Bremerella alba: one gene and its partner. Each later gene encodes a partner of the first gene's protein in a complex. Links are inferred from orthologs where the notes say so. Each region holds a gene or a part of one and is shown on either strand. Other genes may lie near its edges.

Region 1 (4,912 bases):
ATGATCAATCAACCAGGTCCCGGCCAAGTTCCTTGGGTAGAGCCGACCTATCCCGATTCGGTTTACCAACGGCCAATCACTGTGGTTGAAGAAGAGGCTCCTTACGAATGGACCGTTCTTCCTAAAGGGATGGTCTACAAGTCGTATCTAACCGGGCAAAAAGAATCTCGTCTGTCTGCTCAGCTGGTAAAAATCACCGACGACAATTGGATGCTGGACGGCAACCTGGGCGGACGCTTTGGTGTTTTGCGATATGGACGTGATTCCTCGTTTCTGTCGGATGGTATTCAGTGGGACGTGGAAGGATCGTCTCACGTACGTCTTGATATCCCCGAAGATGTTGACGTTCGATCAGCCGATTTCCGCGCCGGAACGCAGCTTACATGGAGCTACGCCGCCGATCCACGCCATCGCTCAAGATTCGGCTATTACCACTTGAGTTCCCATTTGGGAGACGAGTTTCTGCTAAAGAACCCTGGCTATGACCGTTTAAACTATGCCCACGACCTAATTATCTTTGGGCATTCGTATTACTTCACTCCGAGGCTAAGAGTCTATGGTGAAGCAGGCTGGGCGTTTTACCATTTGGTCGCCGATCCTTGGGAATTTCAATTCGGTATCGAATGGGCTCCCAACGAGCGAACTAGTCCGTGGGGGGAACCCTTTGTCGCCATAGGAACCCACTTGCGTCAGGAAGTGAACTTCGGTGGTAGCTTTGTCGTGCAAGCCGGGTGGGCCTGGGTTGGAGACATTCCTGGACGAACTCTGCGAATGGGCCTTCATTATCACAATGGAGATAGTACCCAGAACTCGTTCTACGATAACTTTGAACAGCAAATTGGCTTCGGTATCTGGTACGACTTCTAATCGCCGACCGCCCAGTCTTTCAATTGCCGCAGGTTTCTCTGGGTTCTATAATTTCTCCCAGATCGCAATCGTATGTTTTTCGGTCCTTTTCGCGCAAGCCCTTCAATCATTCAGGTGAGGATACCATTCCATGCCGTGGAAAAACCACTTGCTGTTCGTTCTGATTCTGGCCTTCGGAACGTCCAATCTTGCAACCGCAGTGGAAGTCGCCAAGAGCGAAGACCCAACCGATCCTGACAACGTCTATGCCAATGTTGACGAAGAGTATGTCGAGCTGATTCAGCTATTCGCGGATACGCTCGATCAGGTCGACCGGAATTACGTCAAGGACGTGGACCGTCGAGAGTTGATGGAAGCCGCCATTCGGGGCGTAATCTCCAAACTGGACCCCTATTCCAATTATATCGCTCCGGAAGATCTCGAACGCTTCAAGACGGGCGTAGAGAGCGAGTTCGGTGGTATCGGCATTCAAGTTTCTACACGAGACGGGCAATTGGTCGTCACGAGCCCATTGTTCGGAACGCCAGCTTACGAGGCCGGAATTATCGCCGGAGATCGCATCACGCATATTGAAGGGGAAGAGACCAAAGGCCTGACGATCGATGATGCCATCAAAAAGCTCAAAGGACCGATCGGCACCGATGTCACGATGACCGTCTATCACCCTAGTACTTTCACCAGCGAGAAAGTCACCGTTCGCCGCGAACTGGTTCAGATTGAAACGGTGCTTGGTGACGAACGCCTGGAGGGGGGCACCTGGGACTTTATGTTCGATCATGCCGATAAGATCGGGTACGTTCGGGTTTCTGCGTTCAGCCGGCATACTGCCGATGATTTGCATCAGGCAATCACTCGACTTTTGGATGACGGAATGAAGGGGCTTGTGCTCGATCTTCGATCCAATCCCGGCGGACTCTTAACCTCGGCGGTTGAGATCTGCGACATGTTTATCGAAGAAGGCAAGATCGTTAGCACCGAAGGGCGAAATTCCCCCAAACGAGTATGGACAGCAGAAAAAGACGGAACATTGCCAGACTTTCCGATGGTCATTTTAATCGACCACTACAGCGCTAGTGCCAGTGAAATTTTGTCGGCGTGCCTGCAAGATCACGATCGAGCCACGATCGTTGGCGAACGAAGCTGGGGCAAGGGTAGCGTTCAGAACATCGTCGAACTTGAGGAAGGTAAAAGTGCTTTGAAGCTTACGACTGCCGGCTACCAGCGTCCCAGCGGCGAAAAGATCCACCGATTCGAAGGGGATACGGACAGCGACAAGTGGGGAGTCTCTCCGGACGAAGGCCAGGATGTAAAGTTGAGCCGAGAGCAGAAAGTGGCCTACCATACCTACCGTCGGATGCGGGATCAGGATACGATCATTCCACACCCGCCGGCCCCACAATCGGTACTTTCTGAAACCGACCCGGTGTTAAGCAAAGGGCTCGAACACCTCAAGGCGGAGATTTCTTCTTCCTGAACCGCAACGCTCAAGCGATGAAAATACTGACGATTGAATCGACCTGCGATGAGACAGCCGCAGCCGTTATCACCGATGATCTACAGGTACTTTCTTCGGTCGTAGCTTCACAGGATGAACTCCATCAAAGGTTTGCCGGAGTCGTTCCCGAAATTGCCGCCCGGGCTCACCTGGAACGATGCTTGCCTGTAATCGACGAGGCAATCCTTAAAGCGAATATCCAATTGGCGGATATCGATGCCGTTGCCGTCGCGAATATGCCGGGGCTCGCTGGCTCACTTTTAGTCGGCGTCACTGCGGCCAAGACCCTGGCATGGCTTCTCGACAAGCCGCTGATCGGCATCAATCACCTGCAAGGGCATATCTATGCGTGTCAGGTCGCTTTCCAAAGACCTATTTTCCCCTGCATTGGGCTGATCATCAGTGGGGGTCACTCGACAATTTACCACTGCAAAAGCCCTTTCGACTTCGAGCCTCTCGGAGGAACAATCGACGACGCGGCAGGTGAATCGTTTGACAAAGTTGCATCGATGCTAGGACTACCGTACCCAGGTGGCCCCTCGCTCTCGAAGTGTGCCATGAACGGAAATCCGAAAGCTTTCGCATTTCCACGCCCGTTTCTGAAAGATTCATCCCGACTCGACTTCAGTTTTAGCGGACTGAAAACGGCGGTGCGATACGAGATTGCCGGTCCTGGCGCTGTCGACTTCAAATCGTTGACTATCGACGACCAACGCAAAGCGGATATCGCGGCAAGCTTCGAACAGGCGGTCATCGATTGCCTGGTGGGAAAGACGATGCAGGCCATGAAGACGACAGGGATTCAGCGGATTTGTGTCGGAGGTGGTGTCGCTGCGAACAGACGATTCCGTGCGGCCTTGGAAGAAGAAGTGGCAGCTACCGGCGGAGAGCTGCTAATCGCTCCCATGCACTTGTGCACTGATAATGCCGTCTTAGGCGCGATCGCTGTAGAAAAAATAAAAGCCGGGCAGGTCGACGATCTCTCGCTCGACGCGTTGCCCGGCTTAATTCGTAATTAAAAGCACATCCGCAAAAGACAGAGCCACTGGCTCAGCCGTCACGATTATTGGATGCCAGTATTCCCACCGGTGGTATCCATGGCACCAGTATTGGTCCCCTGGAAGGTGTACGAGACAACTTCACCGATCGAAGAGAACAGTGGCGTGCCGTTAAATCGCACGTAGCGACGGTCGGCCGAAACCACAGCGAATGCGGAGAAGTTCGTACCTTCAGGAAGCGTCGTGATCACCGGACGGTAACCGACTGAATTTCGGACCCGGCGAACGAAATCGTTCGATCCTTTGTCGACGTCTGAAACGTATTCTTCCGAAGCGGTCGAACCCTCCGAAGCACTATTCAGCTTTGCAGCAACCAACTCGCGAGTCATTGCAGCTTGGGTTTCCACAGCAACCTGAACTTGTTGTTCTGACAGACTCTCTGTTCGCCGGCCTTCCGGTACGGTGAACGTCACGAGTGCTCCGTCTTTACCCAATTCCAGCTGCTGTCGCTCGTGCCGTTGGTCTTCCGTTCCATAGTTGGTGAACACATCAACGGTGATCTTACCGGCAGTCACATCGCCCCAAATCTTGCGAACGAGCATCTTGTAATCACCCTTGAAACCCTTGGGGACAACGTAGGCCTCGTAGGCACCATCCGTACCAGCATCCCCTAGAGACGAGACCGCATCACCCAGGAAAATACCACCCGAGATGGTTCGCGGATTGTGCTGCGAGCAAACGCTTCCGCTTGGTTCCTCGATGATTAAGTCCAGGTCAGATTGCCCCGACCAGGTCACTTTCACAATCGCATCGCGAACAAGTGCTTCACGGATACGCTCGTTGAACTGCTCGGCCACATCATTCTTCTTGTCCGCAAGCAACTGCTGGAGCTGTGCTTTGGCGGTATTGAAAGCTTCCTGACGAATATCGAGTTGTTCTTTTGGCCATTCCTGCGAGAGAATTCCAATGCAGGCCCAGCGAATCGCTTCTTCGTCTTCTAAACGCTTAGCAGCTTTCAAGCCCCAGGAATAAGGCTCTGGTCGCAGCGGTTCCATCTGAGCGACATCTTGATAAAGCTTCAAAGCTCGGGCATCTAAATTTAATCGCGACATCAGAGAAGCGACAACAAGCATGTGGTTCGGTCCACTCGAGAAGTCGATGGCACTCATCAATGCCCGTTCGATCTCTTGCTTGGGGGCATGATCCAGCTGCATTGCCAGGGCCATTGCTTCGTACATCCAAGGCTGAAGCTGACCGTCTCGCAAAGCAAGCTGAATGACCCCAGTAACATCACTGTAACGTTTGGAAGCCATCGCTCGACGGACTTCACTTCGCACGGTGATCGCAGGAATCGTTACTCCAGAATCAAAGGCTCGCTCCCAAGCTTGAAGACGAGTTTCACCTTCGTTGACCTTCAAGATGAAAGCTTCCTGCTCCACTTCGGCTGGTTTGGCCGAAGCATCTGCAGCTGGCTTTTGGACAGCTTTCACGTCCTCGACCTTGGAGACAGCTTTTTCGTCAGCCACGGCAAACACGCCGCCACCTCCACCGC
Region 2 (4,658 bases), on another replicon or contig:
GTTCACCTTTTAACGCGGTATCGCGTCGGACTTTTCTCTCGGCAGCTCCCCTTTCGGGTATGGCTCTTCTATCGGGTGGATATGCTTGGGGGAGTGACTCGGCGACGCAAACTCGTCCGCCGTATGCCAATTTGAATTGGGATAGCGTTCAAGCCATCGGCTCGGTAACGCACGCCCATTGCCGGTCGCAACGTTCACTAGATTTGCTGTGCCGACGAGGGCTGCGGCACTTGGCGATCTCGAATTACTATCCCTCGGCTCCGTGCAAACCGGACGAGCGGATTGGGCAATACAACGTGGGCCAAGATTTCGGCACGGTCCCCGGCGAAGGCTATGTTCATCGCCAGTTCCGCTGGAACGAAATCATTCAAGATCCGAAGTCAGGCTGGTACGACAAACTGCCGGCCGGATTGCAGGAAAGGATGCCCTTCGAGGTCGGTGGACCTTGCTTCACGCAAATTCCGTCGGACGTCATCATTTGTCCGAATGCCGAGCATCACTCGATGACCGATCACAACGGGCATTTCAACGCGGTCGGTTCCGAGTTTCGGAGCGGCACGTTCGATGCCCGGAGCAAGTACATGCTCAACAAGCATGGCTATACGATGGGGACCGGCTTGCCGTGGAAGGATGCCTTTTCGCGGATGTTCGCTGAGCTTCAGGTGGCTGATGGGGGCGGCGTAACGATCAATCACCCGGTATGGAGCGGCGCGTCGCACAAGCAGTTGCTTGAATTTCTCGACTTCGACCCGCGTGTTCTGGGAATGGAAATCTGGAACAACACGGCCCACATGCTTAACGGCAAAGGATGGTCGCTCAACGAGTGGGACGCCGTTTTGGCGACGGGTCGCCGCTGTTACGCGTTTGCAGTTTCCGACCATGCTCACAACTCGGACCCGGCTTTCCAGGGGCAAAACGTCCTGTTGGTTGACGCCAATACGCCGGCCGAAGACTTATCGGCGGCCTGTCTGAGAGCGTACCGCAACGGCGACTTCTACGCTTGCTTGGAAGGACGCATCAAGTTGAAACGTCTGGAGCAGACCGATGGCCAGCTTCACGTCGAGCTCTCTGCCCCCTGCACGATTCGTGTTGTTTCTGCCCAGGGAACGCTTCACGAAGAGACAGGCGAAACCTGCCGCTGGAGTTTACCGCAAGGTTCGGCGGCGCTGCAAAACCATGTTTACCTTCGCGTCGAGGCAGCGGAAATCGACGGCGAGGATCAAGTGTTCACTCAGGCATTGCCTTTGGCGTAACGATCGTTCGGCGGATTTGTTTTGAACTTTGACTTCTGTTTATCACTTTTACGGCTTAGAAGAGATCCATGAAAATTGCCCACAAAAAATCTGCGTTCACCTTGGTCGAACTGTTGGTGGTCATTGCGATCATCGGCGTTCTGATTGCGTTGCTTCTGCCGGCCGTGCAACAAGCTCGCGAGGCGGCCCGCCGTATTCAGTGCAACAACAACCTGAAGCAATTGGGTTTGGCGATGCACAACTACCACGACACGTTCTCTTCGCTTCCTCCCGGCTGGATCGATGTGGGCAGCAGCAATAATTTCATGGGCTGGGGAACCTACCTTTTGCCGTACGTGGAACAGTCGGCACTGCTCGACGAGATGAAAGCGGTTGGCGCCTACGATGAGGCCTGGTTCAACATAACCGACATGGAAGACCTGGCGAAATTGCCCTTGGACGCGTTCATTTGTCCTTCCGATCCTTCTAGCGGGCTCAACATTCACTTGAGTGGCTATGGCAAGTCGAACTACACCGGCGTCGGTGCTTCGCACTATCTCGGGGGAAGTGGTGCCGACGGCACATTCTACGACAACTCGTTCGTCAAGTTCCGAGATATGACCGACGGGTTAAGCAATGTGGCTTCGGTCGGTGAACGCAGCACGTTGAAGAAAACGAACTGGACCCAAAAGAAGGCGACCCTTTGGATTGGAGGAACCAGCAGTGGAACGTACTACCATAACAACGCCATCATGACGACCGGCTATTACGGGATCAACGGCGCGGCGGGTTCCTATAACTTTACCAGTGCCCATCCTGGCGGAGCACTGTTTTTGTTCGGCGATGGCTCGGTCCACTTTCTTAGCGAGACCATCGATACCGACACCTACAAGAATCTAGGTCGCGTTCGAGACGGCAACGTTTTGGGCCAGTATTAATCGGCGAGATCCACAGCCCCACGTCGCGCAACGTACGCGCTGGCGTGGGGCCTTTTTTCTTCATCACAACCATTGCTCGGGAAAATCCCAAGATGCTCATTCGATTCCTATTGTTTGTCCTGGTCGTTGCGGTCGTCGGTTGCTCGTCGAGCGAAGTGCCGCCGCCGCCGGAAGCACTTTCGCGAGATCAGTTTGTTGCCACGCTCGATGAAGTGGCCAAAACGGGTCAGTTTGAAGAACAAACGTTGTTGCAGTTGACTATTGGCCTCGAAGAAGCCGGCCTGATGGGAGAAGCGGCTTCGGTCCAGCAGATTGCTTCGCTGGGCAATGATCGCCAGATTAAGCAACATGCCAAACGACTGTCGGCAAGCGTTAAGAAGGGCCTCGCAGCGGGTGGTGCCCCCTAGCGGCTTACGACGCTTCCAATGCGTCTTTTACCTGCAGCGGCACGTTATCGAGATCGGTTCCGACTGACGAGATTGTGAACTGCCGCGACGTCTCTCCTAGGACTTCGATATCGATCCGCAGGTAATCGTGAGGCAGGCAGTTGACGACTCGGTCGGCCCATTCCAATAGTGTGATGCCGTCGGAGTCGAAATACTCCTCGGGGCCGAGTTCCAGGAATTCGTCATCGTCTTTAATGCGGTAGACGTCGAAGTGATAAAGCGTTTTGTTGCCGTAGTAACGCTGCATGATGACGAACGTCGGGCTGACGACGTCTTCGGCCGGGATGCCCAGTTGGTTGGCCATCGCTTTGACTAGCCGCGTTTTGCCGGCTCCGAGTGTGCCGTTCAGGGCGACGACGGTGCCCGGCGGGATGGCCTCGGCGAGAATGCTCCCGAGTTTGTTGGTATCGTCTTCGCTGGTCGCTTCCCAGGTGATGTTGCTCATGGTGGCTTGTTGGCTATTGGTGCGAAAAACCTTCTGGCTTCAAGGGCTGGCGCTGGCCGGTTTCGTCCAGCAAGAACAGCTTAGTGCCTGATTGAATGGTTCCTATTTTTGTCACTGGGGTTGAATCAGTCCATTGGGCTTCCAGGTGAGCGGCCTCGGCCCCCGGCACGGTGAAGAGAAGCTCGAAATCCTCGCCATCATTCAGGGCATGCCACCATGGGGGCCTGCCGGTGGATTGGCTCATTTGTTTTGCCGCGTCAGAAATGGGAAGCAGACGAGCGTCGATCTCGGCCCCGACCCTGCTTTGCTCGCACAGCCGCGGCAGGTCGATCGAGATGCCGTCGCTGATATCCATGCCTGCGGTCAAACCGCAAATCTCGCGAAGACGGATCGCCTCGCTAATGCGCGGTTGAAAGTCGATGTGCCCGCCGAGGATGCTACCACCAAGGGACCCGGTCACATAGATCGCGTCGCCAGGTTGGGCTCCTTCACGCAGTAGCGGCTTATCCCGCGGACAACGTCCCAGCACCGTAACACTGACGGCCAGCTTACCGGGCCAGCTGTTCGTGTCGCCACCCAAGATCGGACAGTTGAACGTTGCTCCTAGCTGAGCGGCTCCCTCGTAGATCTGTTTAGCCAGCTCGAGCGACGGGGCTCCCTGGGGCAGAAGCAGCGTCAGGAACGCTCCTACGGGCTCGCAGGCCATGGCGGCGATGTCGCTGAGATTGATGGCCAAGGCCTTGCGGCCGATCTGCTGCGGTGTGACCTCAGCCAGGTGAAAGTCGGTCTCGTCCGAGATCAGGTCGGTACAGACGACCAGCTTCTGATCGGCCTGCCACGATAGCACGGCGGCGTCGTCACCGATGCCAATGCTATCGGGCGAAATCGTTTGCTTTTGAGCGGCAAGATACTTGAGGAACGCTTGTTCCACGGCGAGAGACTTTCACAGGGTGCGTTTGGGTTGCCTGTGAATTATAGAAGAGACGCGGCTCGGTTCGAAGGTTGGGCTGATTTGGGCCACGTCAGACGAACGGAGACGCTTTGCTGCTTGCTGGGGTGGAAGGCGGGACCCTGGTTGGCCTCTCACCCTAACCTTCTCCCCGGAGGGGCGAGGGGACTAGAGACTTAAGTCGTCGCTGGAGCGATTGGTCAAAGGTCACCGGGGGCGAGGGACTAAGTGCGCCCCACGCCCCGGTTGTGGCAGCGATTAAGTGCTATCGCTGCGTGACTTGTTGAGTGGCGGCCAGGCTGATGTCGCCGTACAGGGTGTCGCGTTCTCGCAGAATGTAGAAGCGAATCGCACCGCGTGTGGTGACCGACTTGTTCTTCAGGATGTAGTCGAGGTTCTCGTACGAGATCGTTTCCCAGTCGTGCATTCCGACCAGGATGTCGCCGGTCTGGATGCCTTCGACTTCGGCTGGGCTGCCAGCTCGCACGGCGGTCACTTGCAGTCCGCCTCGGTAACGGCTGGCCAGTTGCGAGAAATCCGGTTCAGGCATGGCCTTCACCCGGACGCCCATCGTTCGCCAAGCCAGGTCCGAGACGTTGGTGGCACCACTAACGCTCTTGGTGACGATGGCCAACTGTTTGCCCGTTT

Evidence for each region. Proteins that work in one complex are often made in the same cells at the same time.
Region 2: the proteins of tsaD (region 1) and tsaE are in contact, whole or in part, in a crystal structure (PDB 6N9A), measured with the Thermotoga maritima proteins. The link is inferred for Bremerella alba from one-to-one orthologs. Residues at the interface, in WP_004082750.1 of Thermotoga maritima: Cys10, Asp11, Arg49, His50, Leu82, Gly84, Gly135, Gly136, Glu154, Thr155, Leu156, Asp157, Asp158, Ser159, Glu162, Asp165, Lys166, Arg169, Leu170, Tyr175, Lys213, Thr214, Leu217, Tyr218, Gln221, Arg222, Asn324; in WP_004082108.1 of Thermotoga maritima: Leu37, Gly38, Lys46, Lys57, Val59, Lys60, Ser61, Thr63, Phe64, Thr65, Leu66, Met67, Val69, Pro71, Tyr82, Arg83, Leu84, Asp86, Asp88, Phe89, Asp93, Ile128, Asp130, Glu131, Arg134.

What each region holds. Positions count from the first base shown.
Region 1 is NZ_JABRWO010000022.1:1-4,912, reverse strand. What follows is about bases 1,385-4,369. They hold tsaD (tRNA (adenosine(37)-N6)-threonylcarbamoyltransferase complex transferase subunit TsaD), read left to right. Parts: upstream 1,385-2,358; coding sequence 2,359-3,381; downstream 3,382-4,369. Other genes in these bases: HOV93_RS24700 (S41 family peptidase), read left to right, coding at 1,385-2,341. Also shown: HOV93_RS24705 (DUF1207 domain-containing protein), read left to right, coding at 1-867; more of HOV93_RS24700, read left to right, coding at 998-1,384.
Region 2 is NZ_JABRWO010000011.1:12,568-17,225, forward strand. Bases 1,322-4,052 are described here. They hold tsaE (tRNA (adenosine(37)-N6)-threonylcarbamoyltransferase complex ATPase subunit type 1 TsaE), read right to left. Parts: upstream 3,062-4,052; coding sequence 2,582-3,061; downstream 1,322-2,581. Other genes in these bases: HOV93_RS18610 (DUF1559 domain-containing protein), read left to right, coding at 1,322-2,170; HOV93_RS18615 (hypothetical protein), read left to right, coding at 2,263-2,577; HOV93_RS26475 (thiamine-phosphate kinase), read right to left, coding at 3,075-3,992. Outside these bases: HOV93_RS18605 (hypothetical protein), read left to right, coding at 60-1,253; HOV93_RS18630 (trypsin-like peptidase domain-containing protein), read right to left, coding at 4,276-4,658. UniProt on the Escherichia coli protein: Required for the formation of a threonylcarbamoyl group on adenosine at position 37 (t(6)A37) in tRNAs that read codons beginning with adenine.